DNA from 3 places in the Curvivirga sp. genome. Region 1 is predicted to be linked to each of the others. Evidence: predicted binding sites of a transcription regulator. Region 1 holds the regulator's gene; each other region holds the start of a gene.

Region 1 (5,129 bases):
TAGCAAACGTTACGAATAGTATTTTTAGAAGCCAGAACTTATAAATCGTTACATATTTCATTGGTTTATCAATGTTATCTATCTGTTTTTTAAGACTACAATAAGTTTCAATTGATATCTAGATAGATAAATCTTGCAAATTTGCAGATAAGCTTTAAGATCTATCAGTTTTCAAAGCTATTTTTTGTCTTTTTCCTCTTGGATTTTGGCAAGCGTAGCCTCAAGACGGTCCAAAATGGCAGCTTCTTCTGCGGTTTCCTCCGCGGATTTATCTTCATAAGGAAAGTCGGTTTCGGAATAGAAAGGCCAGCGGAAAGCATAGGTTTCTGGTTCATCTATTTCTAACGTGCCCATGGCATATTGTTGCAACATATCTTCAGCGATAATAGCAATAAAACCAGCGGCGATTTCTTGACCTACGCCCGTTGGATTAACCAGAAACTGGCTTGAATGCATCAAGCGGGCATGATGATCTTCATGTTCGTGAAGATAACGTGCTAGATGTGTGGTATAGGCCTGTTCCGGCACCGTCTTGGTTAATTCCTTTGGGGCCGCATCGATGGCTTGTGACAGGATAATATAGGCAAGGTTCTCGCGATGTTGAAACGCTTTCAAGGTTTCCACATTATTGATCACCCGGTCGAAATAGAGGCGCATATCATCACTAAGCGCGCCAAGTTTTTTCGTAACAATTGTCAAATATGGTGAAGACAAATCTAAAACCTTTGTGAGTTATCCTTATGACAAAGCAGGATAATCACGCTTTGGCGAGTTTTCCAGATAAAAACAGGAGGTAAATGAAAATTTACCTCCTGTTTTTGATTTCAACTGTAAGCTTGGTCTTAAACTTTGCTATCATCCAAAGAATAACCTGCAGAACGTACCGTGCGGATCAGGTCCGGCAACCCACCGTCATTCAGGTTTTTACGAAGACGACGGATATGAACATCAACTGTACGTGTTTCCACATAGACATCACGCCCCCAAACCATATCCAGTAACTGTTCACGGGAATAAACACGACCTGGATTTTCCATGAAGTGACGCAGCAATTTAAATTCGGTTGGGCCTAATTTGATTTCGGTATCATCGCGATAAACACGTAAGGAAACCAAATCCATCAATAAGCCACCTACGCTTAAGTTATCTGCGGCAAGAGATGGGCGCGCCCGACGAAGGACAGCTTGAATACGTGCTTGTAATTCACTTGGGGAGAAGGGCTTTACCATATAGTCATCTGCACCGGACTCAAGGCCCCGTACAGTGTCTGATTCTTCGCCACGCGCCGTTAACATGATGATCGGTAAATTCTTATGGTCCGGATTACGACGCAAGCGGCGGCAAATTTCCACCCCTGATACATGTGGAAGCATCCAGTCAACCAATAGCAGGTCCGGCTGTTCTTCTTCCACCATAATGAGGCCTTCCTCACCATCCATCGCAGCTGTTACTTCATAACCGGATTTTTCCAAATTATATTTTAACAAAGTTACCACTGCGGCTTCGTCTTCGATGATTAGAATTTTGCCTTGGCTCATAGTCTTTATCCGTCTTTAGTCTAAGTCGTCTTAAATGAAAAAGAGATATCTCTTTTAATCTAGTGATTCATATTTAGAAGCATCCGCTTTAGGGCGATCTGCCAATGATTCACCTGTTTTTGTGAAGTAAATTGATTCTGCAATATTCGTTGCCAAATCACCAACACGCTCGATGTTTTTAGCTACAAACATCAGATGAGAGGCAGCCGTAATATTACGTGGATCTTCCATCATATAGGTTAAGATTTCACGGAACAGGCTTGTGTAATGGGCATCGATATCTTCATCTTTTTCCCATACTTGCACCGCTTTTTCTTCATCCCCGGCAAGGAAAGCATCGAAAATATCGCGAAGCTGTGTTTGCACAGATTGCCCCATACGTACGACACTTTTCATCACTGGCATAGCAGGGAACTGGCTCATTACTAGGGTGCGTTTACCAATGTTTTTTGCATAATCACCGATGCGTTCGATATCAGAAGCTGCTTTCATAGCAGAAATAATGAAACGCAAATCATCTGCCATTGGTTGGCGAAGGGCAATCAATCGGATTGCGGCTGCATCAACATCTGCTTCCAGTTGATCAATCTCTTTGTCGCGTTGTTTTACTTTTAAGGCCAATTCCTCATCACGGGCATCTACCGCTTTTAAGGAATTTGCAAATTGAGTTTCCACCAAACCAGACATCTGGCTTACGAGGCGATACAACTCATCCAAATCCTGGTCATAAGCTGTAACGATATGGTCTGAACCGACTGTCGTATTCATTTACTTTAATCCTATGTTAAAATGCAGCTTAACCAAAGCGGCCTGTAATATACCCTTGGGTACGTTCGTCTTCAGGGTTGGTAAAGATTTGATCTGTTTCACCCATCTCAACCAGATGACCCAAATGGAAGAAGGCTGTACGCTGTGAAACACGTGCGGCTTGTTGCATAGAGTGGGTTACGATGGCGATGGTGAAGTTTTCACGCAATTCATGAATAAGTTCTTCTATCTTGGCGGTTGCAATCGGATCAAGCGCGGAACATGGCTCATCCATCAAGATTACTTCCGGGCGAACGGCAATGGCACGTGCAATACATAGACGTTGTTGCTGACCACCGGAAAGGCCAGTTCCCGGAGCATCAAGGCGATCTTTTACTTCATCCCAGATGGATGCTTTACGCAAAGATGTTTCAACAATTTCTTCAAGATCGGTTTTATTGTCCACTAAACCATGGATTTTTGGACCGTACGCGACATTGTCGAAAATGGATTTCGGGAATGGATTTGGCTTTTGGAACACCATACCAACGCGGGCACGAAGATGAACCGGGTCGACTGACTTTTCATAGATATCTTCGCCATCCACAGTGATTTTACCTTCGATGCGACAGATGTCGACCGTATCATTCATACGGTTTAAGCAGCGCAAGAAGGTGGATTTACCACAACCGGATGGTCCGATCAGTGCGGTCACTTCACGGTCATAGATGTCGATATTTACGTCAAATAACGCTTGTTTCTCGCCATAGAATACCTTCACGTCTTTCCCCTGCATTTTGATCGCACGATCAGCTGGGTAATTAACTACTTCGGATTGCTCTAGATTTTTCATATTAATTCCTGACATTTTCGATGTCACTTTCTAAAAAACTGGCTCAATTATACACTGGTTTTGAATTACCAGCGACGTTCAAATTTCTTGCGAAGTAAAACGGCTGCAAGGTTCATAAAAATTAAGAAACCAAGCAACACCATGATCGCGGCACTTGTGCGTTCTACAAAGGCACGTTCGGGACTATCTGCCCAAAGATAAATCTGTACTGGTAACGCGGTTGCAGGATCGGTTGGGCCGCCTGGAATATCTGCGATAAAGGCCACCATCCCGATCATCAATAACGGGGCTGTTTCACCTAAGGCTTGGGCCATACCAATGATGGTACCTGTTAGCATACCTGGCATTGCCAGCGGTAATACATGATGAGTCACCACTTGCAGGCGGCTCGCCCCCATACCTAGGGCAGCTTCACGAATAGATGGTGGAACTGCCTTTAATGCAGCACGGGAGGCAATGATAATGGTTGGCAAAGTCATAAGAGTTAGAACCATGCCACCAACGATTGGCGCAGAGCGTGGTAAATTGAACCAGTTCAAAAAGAGGGCAAGGCCTAACAAACCAAAGACGATGGATGGTACCGCAGCAAGGTTGTTAATGTTGACCTCAATCAGATCAGTCCATTTATTCTTTGGTGCGAATTCTTCCAGATAGATGGCCGCGGCGACACCGATTGGGAAGGAAAGAAGCAAGGTAACCATCAAGGTCCAGAAAGATCCGATTGCAGCACCCCAGATACCAGCTTGTTCAGGTTCGCGGCTATCTGCGTTACTGAAGAAACGTGTATTGAATGCCGATTTCAAATCGCCTTTTTCAATTAATGTATCTACCAATCCGATGCTGAAGTCAGATAGACGACGATCAGATTCTGGCAAATTGCGATCAATGTAGCCTTTATTGAGCATGTCGACATCATCGGATGCGGCCATCCAAAATGATACGGTGGTCCCAATCAAATCTGGATTTTCAACGACCATGCTTTGCAATTCGTATTTAGCGCCAGAAGAGATGACTTTATAAAGCTCTTTTTTATCTTTGCGGCTTTTCACATCTGGGAAAACTTCACGCAAAGAATTGCGAAGCATCTTATTAAAGCTTGCTTTACGGATGTCTGCATATTCACGAGAGGCAAATTCACCTTCGTCAATATGAACATCCAAACGGATTTCTGTTTGCCAAAAGGCGGAATACCCCTGTGTGATGATGCTACCAAATAAGATCACCAAAAAGGTTAAGGCTAAACCAATGGCACCAATGCCATACATGCGAAATCGTTTTTCGGCTGCATGACGTTTTGCCAAAGTTGCTGCGACACGTTCGGAACTTGCCGTGGTCACAGACTTGGGAGGAACAGCATTTGGTGTTGTATCAGTCATATTGCTCACGATATTTGCGTACGACGCGCAGCGCCACGATGTTTAAAAGAAGGGTGATAAAGAACAGCATCAAACCAAGCGCAAAAGCGGCTAGGGTTTTAGGGCTGTCGAATTCTTGGTCACCAACCAACAAGGTCACAATTTGTACGGTTACTGTTGTCACAGCTGCAAATGGGTTAGCCGTTAGATTTGCAGCAAGGCCTGCGGCCATAACCACGATCATGGTTTCACCAATAGCGCGACTGGCAGCTAACAGAAGTGAGCCCACAATACCCGGTAATGCAGCAGGAAGGATTACACTTTTAATCGTTTCAGAACGTGTAGCCCCTAATCCATATGAGCCTTCACGCAATGAATTTGGAACCGCAGAAATCACATCATCGGAAAGGGAGGATACGAAAGGAATAATCATAATTCCCATCACCAAACCCGCTGCCAATGCACTTTCACTTGAAATACCGATGCCTAGATTTGCACCTGTATCTCGTAAGAATGGCGCAACAGTCAAGGCGGCGAAGAAGCCATAAACAACCGTTGGGATACCTGCGAGGATTTCCAAAAGTGGTTTTACTACGGCGCGCACTTTGGAAGAGGCATATTCGGACATATAAATTG
Region 2 (5,129 bases), 770 kb from region 1:
AAGCTAACACACCTGCAAATGGCCCTAAGCCAACAGCCACTACGAATAACATGGCAAAGACCATTTCGTTAATTGCGCGAGCTGCATCCATGAGACGACGTACAGGCTGGTAGATCCACATCGGTACGATATTTTCTGAACATAAGATACCAAAAGGAATAGAACATAAAATACTTAAGGCTGTTCCCCAGATGGCAATCTGGATTGTGATCCAGATTTCTTCCAGATACATTGTCCATTGAGATAAATCCGGTGGGAAAAAGCCAGAGGCGAATTGACGCATATTGTCTGCATTATCAATCAGGGCCATTGGGCGCATATCTGCCCCTTCCCAAGATGCGGCAAGAAGAATGAAAACGGCCCCCCACATTATCCAGGTCAGGCTGGATTTCTTTAAGTCCTTAGAAGGAACGGTAACAGTTGGTGTAGAGGTCGGATGAGACGGAATGGAACTAGTCATTTTCAATTTTCCTTGGTGCATGACATCATCAGAAAATGAAACGGCACCTCGATCGTCCGAGATGCCGTTCTGATTTTCTGATCAGTTTATTGGTACTTAACCAAGATCGCTAATTCAGCGAGCTTTTGATCAATTTCTGCAACTTTGGCAGCTTTGTCTTCGGCACTTAATCCTTCATTAGATTGAATGCGTAGTTTCTCTTTATACAAAGCTAACTGACGAATTGGGTAAAGTTGGTAGTTACCACTTTCCATATATTTACCTTGACCGTCTGAGATGCCTGCAAGAATTTTTTCCGCTTTAGCAATATCGCCGGTGCGACCAAAACCTAGGAAGAAATTTTTGATTTTGGATTTGAATTCTTTAGACAAATCTTTGCGATAAACGATTGGATCGGATGGGATCAATGGGGATGTCCAGATCACCTTGATGTTTTTCGCTGCTTCTGGTGCTTTTAGTTTGGAACGGCCAATTTGTTCGGAATTGTTCGCAGCAACGTCAACTTGTTTATGCGCTGTGGACATTAAGTTGGTTTCATGGTTCGCATTGCGAACTGTCTTAAAACAATCTTTTGGATTTACATCGTTTTGTGCAAACACATAGTAAGAAGGCACAAGGAAACCAGATGTGGAGTTTGGATCACCAATACCGAAATTCAGGGATTTGTCACATTTAAAGATGTCTTTTAAGGAATTAATCTTATCGTTATCAACATGTGTAATGATGTGGGAATAATAACCTTGGCTACCATTTGCTTTTGATGTTTGAACGAAAACTTCCGCACCAGAACGATCTACCGCTTCCATCGCAGATTTGTTGCCGAACCATGCAACATGCACTTTACCAAAACGCATCGCTTCGATAACACCTGCATAATCTGGTGCGAAGAAAGCATTCACTTTCATTCCCAACTCTTCTTCCATGGCTTCGGTGAAAGGTAGCCATTGGTCTTTTAAGTTGGATGTAGATTCAGTGGAAATAATACCGAAGGTTAGTTCCTTAGGGTCACTTTCCAGTGGTTTATAAGTCATTTCTGCTTGTGCAACACCCATGAGGGCAGTAGCTGACACAATTGCAGAGGCAAAAAGTTTACGGATCATTTGAGAAGACTCCTGTGAGTTTGTGAGATGAGTTAGATTTGATTAAGCAGTCTCAAGAGCGGCAACAGGCATTGGTTGAATGACATCTTTGATATTTGCTGCTTGAGTTTCTGTGTTGGTATCTGGTAGTTCCAAACTATTGTCGTTATTGAGAAGTTCGATACTTTCATCACCATAAAGTTTGGTTAGAAATGACGGGGTCAGTTGTTTTGAAGCGCCATCAAAAACAATTTCGCCATCACGCATTGCGATGGTGCGTGGACAATAACGAAGCGCATAGTCAACTTGATGTAATGTTACTAAAACAGTGACGGCATCTTCTTTGTTCACTTTTTCAAGCGTATCCATCACGCGGCGTGAAGAGGCTGGATCCAAGGATGCAATTGGTTCATCGGCTAAAATAACTTCTGCACCCTGTGTGATTGCACGGGCGATTGCTGCGCGTTGTTGCTGTCCACCGGATAGGTTCGATGCTCTGTTTGTTGCAAATTGATCGATGCCTACACGCTGTAAAGCTTGCATGGCCTGCAGTTTTTCTTCTTGGGTGAATAGGCCTAATGTTCCTCGCCAGGCGGGGATTTTCCCCAAATAACCCATCAATACATTTGTCAGAACAGACAGCCTGTTTACCAAGTTAAATTGTTGGAAGATCACCCCGATGTTTGAACGGATTTTTCGAACGTTTTTACCAAGCTTGCCGGATTGTTGAATTTGACCGTCTAATACAGTGATGCTACCGCTATTTTTATCGCCCTCTACCAGACCGCCGATATGGCGGATGAGTGTGGATTTCCCTGATCCAGAGGCGCCAATCAGTGCAACCATCTCACCGGAATTGATAGTGAAGGAGACATTTTTTAACGCCTGATTGTTTTTGAAAGTCTTATTTAAGTTTTCAACTGAAATAGCACGCATGTTTCACCTAATCGTTTCTTTAAACTAACGGTGAAGCTAAAATTTGAATGCGAAACTGGGGTTATGTTTTTGTGACGGTTATATGACTAGGAGAGGGAATGTCGGGACAACATTTGAAATTGTCTAATAAACTAGCGATGGATGGTTAATCAGTATTAGCAGATGATTATCGAGTGGGTATGCAGTGGGAAAGGTTAACCAGAAATGCGATATTGTTCCGGTGTAGTTTTATATTTTTTGGTAAATGCACGATAAAAACTCGGGGGATGCTCGTATCCCGTTAAATATGCAATTTCGTTTATGGATAATCTGGTGCCTAACAGATATTGTCTGGCAAGGGTCATGCGGGATTCATAAAGAACATTGCGAAAGGTTGTATCGTTCCTGCTTAGTCGGCGCCTAAATGTATGTTCAGGCATTCCAAAATATTCAGCAGTTTCTTTAATATTTGCAAAGGCCACATTAGCTGATTGTAGTAGGTATAAACGCACCTCATCTACTAAGTTACTTGCTTGCTGCATTAAAGGTAGTGTCGCCAAGCTTTGTTCAAAGCATAACTTTGAAACGGCCATGTTACTGGATGAAAATGCTTTTTCATTAAATTCTATCGGGAAAGAATAAAGCGTATTAGGTTGATTGAATAAAATCTGTCCGGGGAAAATTTCAGAATATACATGGCTATGGGCGGGCTCTGGAAAACTGAGATGGATTTTAACATCTGGGCAGTGCCTGATCTTTGGTAAACGTTGGCAGGTCCATTTCCATGTACTGGTTAACCATTCTTCAAAAAGTGCAATAGTTTGAAAGTCATCTAGTGGGGAATTACCCAGAAGAATTTCAACATGATCCCTAAATACCTGTCTTTCTGTTTTAATGAGATGAGGTACGAGTGCAGAGGAAAGTTCCCAAGAGCGTTGCAAATTTGAGGTGCTGACAAGTGCGTATCCTACTAATCCCAGATCGAAAATATCATAACTATCTCCAAGCCTTAAGAAGAAACCGCGATTCCAACAAGATGGGGCGATAAGCTGTAAGGTGCGATAGTAAAGTTCGATCGTTACTTTTTGTTTTCCAGAAACGATATCCGCCCGATTTAATCCGAAAGCTGCAAGTTGCTCATTAAGAGCTATGTCAGGGCAAAGATCATCCCAACAGGAAAAGAGGCGTCGGAAAAATTGGAGGGCCATGTTTTGATTTTGGTTTAAGTCAACCATGATGAATGCAGCAAAGTCTTTTTGGAATATGTTGTTTGTTATTAAATGCTATTTAATTGTAATATAATGCTATTGAGAAGTGCAAGAGTGTATTTTATGACTGAAGGACATGTGGAGAGTTATATATAACCAATACAGTCTTAAACTCTCGCATGTTAAATTATCATAGAGGAACATTGGTATAATCAATATTGATTCCGTTCTTTGAATGACAGGTATCACTTATGAAGAATATGCAGAACTTTTCATCCACAAATTGTCATCCTTCGATGACAACGGCAGAGATACTTCTGAGGAATGGAAAAATATATACCGTGAATTCAGACCAGCCTTGGTGTGAAGCGGTGGCGATTTCATCCGGTATCTTTATTGGTACAGGGACGTATGAAGAATTAGAAACTCTTATTGATGAAAATACGCATATCATTGATCTTCAAGGTCAATTTGTGATGCCGGGCCTTTATGATATGCATACCCATCCGGATTTAGCTTTGGCCCCGGGATATGCAGGATATCTTGATATTGCAAAGGAAGACCCGACGCCATCCGAAGTGAAAGATGCTATATTAAAATATGCATCGGAAAACGAAGAACGATGGATTTATGGCCAGTATTTTGTGAAATACACTTTTAAACGTGAAGGTATTATTCCGGATCGATATTGGCTGGACAGTTTTATCAAAGATCGCCCTGTCGCAATTCATGATCGATCTTGGGGGTGTATCTTGGCAAATAGCATGGCTTTGGAGCTTGCCAATATAACAAAAGACACAAGAGATCCCGGAAATGGTTATATCGAACGGGACCCGTTGAGTGGCGAGCCAACAGGTATCTTAGTGGATGGTGCTTATTCACTCATTTATAAGGCGATGCCGCCGACGCCTTCTCATGCGTTGGAACGCGCTTATCGAGATGGGTTGAATTATCAGGCAAGCCGCGGCGTTGTTGGTACAAAATACGTGCATGTATGCGAACATCGCCTTGATGCTTTGAAAGCGATTGATGAAGCAGGGCAAATGTCTGCCCGTGTTGAGGCAGCCATCAGTTGGCAAGATGATATTTTTCCTGTGAAACGCCGATGGGAACTTCTAGCCGGGGAAAGACATTATTACCGAAGCAGTCGTTTGAATGCCAATACGGTGAAGTTCCATTTTGATGGTACCCATGAATCCCGTTCATCTTATTTATCAACTGCTTGGCCGGGAGAAAATAAATGGCGCGGTGGCCTAAACTTAACCCCGGAGCATATTACCGATATGCTGGTTGATTTGGACCGACGGGGCATCCGGGTAATTGCGCATTGTACAGGAGATGGGGCGTCAGACTTGTTTTTAGATGCCGTGGCAGAAGCACGTCGGGTTAACGGGCCAAATGGCGTGCGCCATCAATGCGCGCATTCAACGAATTTACTTGATGAGAATTTACCAAGATTTGCAGCAT
Region 3 (5,129 bases), 1.2 Mb from region 1:
CATAGTGGTTCCTATTCTTCATGAAACAGCATGAGCAGAAAACACATCAAAAGATGGGCAAGAATTAGGCGATTTAAAGGCAGAGATGCTTAAATGGCTAGAATGTCGGCAAAGCTTATAAGCAAAGAATCAACTTTTTACAATTTCTGATTTGCCATCCAACGATTCGATCAAAGCTATAACTTCTGCAGTTGCCATATCAATCATCGTTTGGTCGGTTCCACGTAAAACAAGGGATAACCTGAAACCATTTGAGGCATAGGCCGGATAACTTCCTAAATCCAATTCCGGATACTCGTTTTGGATCTTACCAAGACCTTCTGCAATTTCCCCCTCTGGGCGAGAACACAGAATGGTTTGAGATTTCATAACCTCTCCCCCTTGTAAGGTCGGTAAAATGCCATCAAGCATCGCTTGCATAATTTTGGGAACACCCGCCATCACATGTACATTTTCGACTTTAAAACCTGGTGCTGCGGAGACCGGATTATCAATCAACCCAGCGCCTTCTGGTGTCATTGTCATACGAAGACGCGCCTCGTTTAACTCAACGTCCAGCGCTGCATAATGCGCAGTGAGGGTCTTCAAGGCTTCTGGATGTTGCGTCAGAGGCAAATCAAAAGCCTTCGCAACACAAGCTGCTGTAATATCATCATGTGTCGGGCCAATACCGCCTGTCGTGAAAACATAGTCATATTTAGCACGTAAATGATTAACAGCTTCGACAATTTCTTCTTCAATATCTGGTATTACACGGGTTTCCGCCAGACGCACACCAATCTCATTCAGTTTTGTCGCCAGATAAGCCAGATTTACATCTTGCGTACGACCAGAAAGAATCTCATTTCCGATGATGATAAGTGCAGCACGAATTGTCATTTTGTCACCTTATATTTTTCCCTATTGAATAAATAAGGAAGAATACAACAAACATCAATGCAGGATCATATAACTATTTCATTTTATGCAGTTTCATGTTTTGGCAAACGAATAGAAATAAGTGTGGTTATAGTTAAAAAAGCCACAGACACCCAAAGACAAGCCGCCATTCCATAGATCTGATAAACCCAACCAGATAAAATCGTCCCCGTCAAACGCCCCATCGCATTTGCCATATAATAGAACCCCACATCCATGGAGACGCCATCCGCTTTGGCATAATCTACAATCAAATAGGAATGCAAAGAAGAGTTCACCGCAAAAACTGCACCAAAAACAAGTAAACCTATAACGATTGAATATTGCATCTCAAATCCAGATTGAATTGCCCATGCGACAGCTATTGTAACGGATGTCAGCACCAAAGCCCATTTCATGGCACTTTGGCCATCCGGTGTAAAACCACGATTACGCCCAGTTATATTTGGTGCGAATGCTTGTACTATTCCGTATCCAATAACCCAGATAGCTAGAAATCCGCCAACCCAATAATGATCCCAGCCAAAAACCTGACCAAGGAAAATAGGCAGCGCGACTACGAACCATACGTCACGACTGCCAAATAAGAACATACGAGCAGCTGACAATATATTCACAGATTCTGATTTTGAGAAAATCTGCGTAAATTTCACCTTATTTTTGGCTTTCCCCATATCCCGATTAAGAAAAATCAAACTTAAGATCAGAACTAAAAACAAGATAGCTGCCATAAAAACAACAGCCCCTTTAAAACCAATGATGGTCAGTAAAACACCACCTAGGAAGAAGCCTATCCCCTTAAGTGCATTTTTTGACCCTGTGAGGATTGCAACCCATTTGAAAAGTGTTCCTTTCTCACCAGTTGGCACTAATGTCTTAATAGCACTTTTCGCACTCATTTTATTGAGGTCTTTTGCAATACCAGAAAGTGCTTGCGCAAACATCACCCAAATCACAGTGAGATAAGGTGTCGGAACGGCAAGCATAAGCAAGGCAAACACTTGCAAGGCAAGCCCAAGGTTCATAGTCCTATTCAAACCAATACGCGCACCTAACCAACCTCCAATCAAGTTGGTTATGACTCCAAAGATCTCATAGAATAAGAATAGAGAAGCGATCTCTAGCGGGCTGTAGCCAATCTGGTGAAAATGCAAAACCACCAACATTCGTAAGGCCCCATCCGTCAACGTAAAATTCCAGTAATTAAAGGTCACCAGAATATATTGACGGATATCTTTGGAGAGATTGCCGAACATCATCTTACCTATCTAAACGAATTACCTAAACAGAGCCAACCTTTTGGATCAATTCAGCTGTACGTGTGGCATAGCCCATCTCATTATCATACCAAGCATAAATCTTAACCATACGTTTATTTACAACCATTGTTGATAACGCATCTACAATACTAGAACGTTGATCTCCTGTGTAATCGATAGACACTAATGGTCGTTCCTCATATCCAAGAATACCATTTAACTCTCCGACAGAAGCCTCTTTCAACAACGCATTTACTTCTTCTACATCGGTGTCGCGCTTCACATCAAAGATAATATCGGTCAAAGATGCATTTGCGAGAGGTACCCTCACGGCATGGCCATCGATCTTACCTTTCAGTTCCGGAAAAATTTCCACAATCGCAGTTGCAGATCCTGTCGTAGTTGGAATTAAGCTCATCCCACAAGCACGGGCACGACGCAGGTCTTTATGAGGCGCATCCAAAATTGTCTGGGTATTCGTTAAATCATGAATGGTCGTGAAGCTTACTTGCTCAATTCCAAGCTTTTCACGAATAACTTTTACGACAGGTGCAATACAATTTGTCGTACAGGATGCTGCTGTCACAATCTTATGGGCAGCTGGATCAAAGAGATGATCATTCACCCCGACAACGGCCTCAAGAACGCCCTCTTCCTTTACCGGAGCTGAAACCACGACACGCTTCACACCTTGATCAAGATAAGCTTGCAAAATCGAAGACTTTTTATGTTTACCCGTTGCTTCAAGAACTACATCACATTCAGACCAATCCACCGCTGAGATTTCTTTCTCTTGCGTGGTCCTGATTTTATGACCACGCACAATAATGGCCTTATCTTCGAATGAGATGGAATCCTTACCCCAGCGACCTTGAACAGAATCAAATTCAAGTAGATGTGCTAATGTTTTTGCATCCCCCGCCACATCATTGATTTGCACGATTTCAATGTCATCCCAATCAAAAGCAGCTCTCAGAACTAAACGGCCAATACGTCCAAATCCATTAATCCCAAGCTTAATAGCCATAATTCAATCCTCAAAAGTTTATCAAACAAGATTCAATTTCGCAGTTATATACGCCTCAAAACTATATATGTAAATACATATATATGATAAAACATATATTAAAATTTTATTAACTCTGATTGATAATAGAAATAACCTAATCACGTTTATTTGCTATTTGAGAGTTTTCGATTTTCCAACTTGTTTAACAGTTGCTTTTCAGTGTTGATAATACCAGGGTTTCCGTTGCGAATTGTTGAAATTACATGACGCACCCAAACAGGAAGATTTTCTGTAAACTTATAAAAAACCCACAATCCTTCCTTTTGAACAGATAGAAAACCACTATCGCGCAACAAAGCTAAATGTCGAGAAACCTTTGGTTGGCTCATCCCTAACACATTGGTTAAATCACTGACAGTTAAGGCCCCTTCATCCTCCAGCAACATAAATACTTTTAGCCTTAGAGGATCACTTAATACTTTGAATAACTCTATGGGTCCTTCGACAGTGTGCTCACCTTCGCCATTCAGAAGCAGGAATAATGAAATACGGTCCTTTAAATCGGTAAATAGATCCACAAAAGGTTTCAAACCTTCCTTAGGTTTAGGGTCTTCTATATCCCAATGAATAAGATCGCTATGGTCAGGGTATGTTGCACATTCCATTTTTGCACGATCACAAAGCGTAATAATAAAATCAAAGCTCTCTAAATTAAGCGTCTCTACCGATTTACTCACAAGGCCAGCAGAAGAAACTTCAAAGCCTGAAAGAACATCAAATACCCGCTGATCTACATGGGAGGGATTCATACCTGCAGATTCAACGATAAACCCATCTCCTGCCAAAGATCGAAACAAGGCCTCAGCCACCTGCGAACGCGCAGAATTTCCAGTACAGAGGAATAGAACTTTTCTTGTTTTCGCAGATACCATATTGCACCTTCTAAATATCTATATATGAAATTACATATATAAAATTTTAAAAGAACTCAAGATGATAGAGTTTCTCTTGCTCGCAATTTTGTGAAGCGACTTATGGTTTTTCGGGATTCCTATTCTTTAAAAGATTGATATACTTCTTCGCAAATTCACGAATGGAAATACGAGATTACTATGAACCTATCTAAACTTTCTATCGCAACAGTTGGCTCCCTACTCTTTAGCAGCATGGTTGCTTTCGCAGGTGAAGTTAAAATTGAAAATGTTGTCTTAAAGCCTACAGGTGAAAACAGTTATCGTTTTTCTGTTACTGTAAGTCACAACGATACTGGATGGGATCATTATGCGGATGAATGGCAAGTTATTGACGCGGAAGGAAATATTCTAGGCACGCGTATTCTGGCGCATCCTCATGTGAATGAACAGCCTTTCACCCGTTCCTCAGGCTCTATTGCCATCCCAACCCATTTAGAAAAAGTGTATATACGAGCTAAAGATAATGTGCATGGTTGGGCCAAAGAACAATTTGAAGTGAAACTCAAGTAAGCCGTTCTTATAAGCCGTAATAAATCGGCGCAATAAAAGAGAAAGCCACCCATATCGTTAAAGCAAGCGGTGTTCCGAGTTTCAGAAAATCACTAAACTTATATCGACCTGGCCCCATGACGAGTAAATTGGTTTGATATCCTATTGGGGAACAGAAAGAACAATTAGCTGCAAATAAAGTGGCTATAGCAAAGATATGTGGATCAATACCCGTTGCCAAAGCCAAATGCACCCCAATGGGCGTGAATAATACAGCGCAAGCGTTATTGCTTATTAAATTAGTAAATACCATAACAATGAAGAAAAAAGCGCTGAGCATAACTGCAGCATCCATCCCATTCAGGTGATGGATCAACACATTCTCCGCAATATATACTGCCCCTCCGGACAGCTCTAATGAGGTTCCTAGTGCTAAAGAAACCGCAACGATAGAGATAAGTTTAAAATCTATACTTCTAA

What was found. The regulator PhoB, encoded in region 1, activates phosphate uptake and scavenging genes when phosphate is short. The targets are predictions, from matches to a motif close to TNTCATAAAACTGTCA.
Region 2: phnC (phosphonate ABC transporter ATP-binding protein) is a predicted target of PhoB. The motif match lies at 2,548-2,563, and genes of this name have one in related genera.
Region 3: ACOQOA_RS17700 (ArsJ-associated glyceraldehyde-3-phosphate dehydrogenase) is a predicted target of PhoB. The motif match lies at 3,303-3,318, and genes of this name have one in related genera.

What each region holds. Positions count from the first base shown of each region.
Region 1 covers NZ_CBDCOT010000009.1:1,342,392-1,347,520, forward strand. Annotated here, with positions in the region: gene ACOQOA_RS11795 (substrate-binding periplasmic protein) at 1-61, opposite strand, end outside; gene ACOQOA_RS11800 (hypothetical protein) at 178-714, opposite strand; gene phoB (phosphate regulon transcriptional regulator PhoB) at 843-1,538, opposite strand; gene phoU (phosphate signaling complex protein PhoU) at 1,593-2,306, opposite strand; gene pstB (phosphate ABC transporter ATP-binding protein PstB) at 2,335-3,138, opposite strand; gene pstA (phosphate ABC transporter permease PstA) at 3,204-4,514, opposite strand; gene pstC (phosphate ABC transporter permease subunit PstC) at 4,507-5,129, opposite strand, start outside.
Region 2 covers NZ_CBDCOT010000009.1:572,889-578,017, reverse strand. Annotated here, with positions in the region: gene phnE (phosphonate ABC transporter, permease protein PhnE) at 1-460, opposite strand, end outside; gene phnD (phosphonate ABC transporter substrate-binding protein) at 547-1,560, opposite strand; gene phnC (phosphonate ABC transporter ATP-binding protein) at 1,603-2,475, opposite strand; gene ACOQOA_RS08105 (helix-turn-helix domain-containing protein) at 2,670-3,689, opposite strand; gene ACOQOA_RS08100 (amidohydrolase) at 4,004-5,129, shown strand, end outside.
Region 3 covers NZ_CBDCOT010000009.1:2,589,743-2,594,871, reverse strand. Annotated here, with positions in the region: gene ACOQOA_RS17715 (hypothetical protein) at 1-3, opposite strand, end outside; gene ACOQOA_RS17710 (competence/damage-inducible protein A) at 130-879, opposite strand; gene arsJ (organoarsenical effux MFS transporter ArsJ) at 963-2,177, opposite strand; gene ACOQOA_RS17700 (ArsJ-associated glyceraldehyde-3-phosphate dehydrogenase) at 2,200-3,204, opposite strand; gene ACOQOA_RS17695 (metalloregulator ArsR/SmtB family transcription factor) at 3,351-4,118, opposite strand; gene ACOQOA_RS17690 (hypothetical protein) at 4,299-4,670, shown strand; gene ACOQOA_RS17685 (SLC13 family permease) at 4,678-5,129, opposite strand, start outside.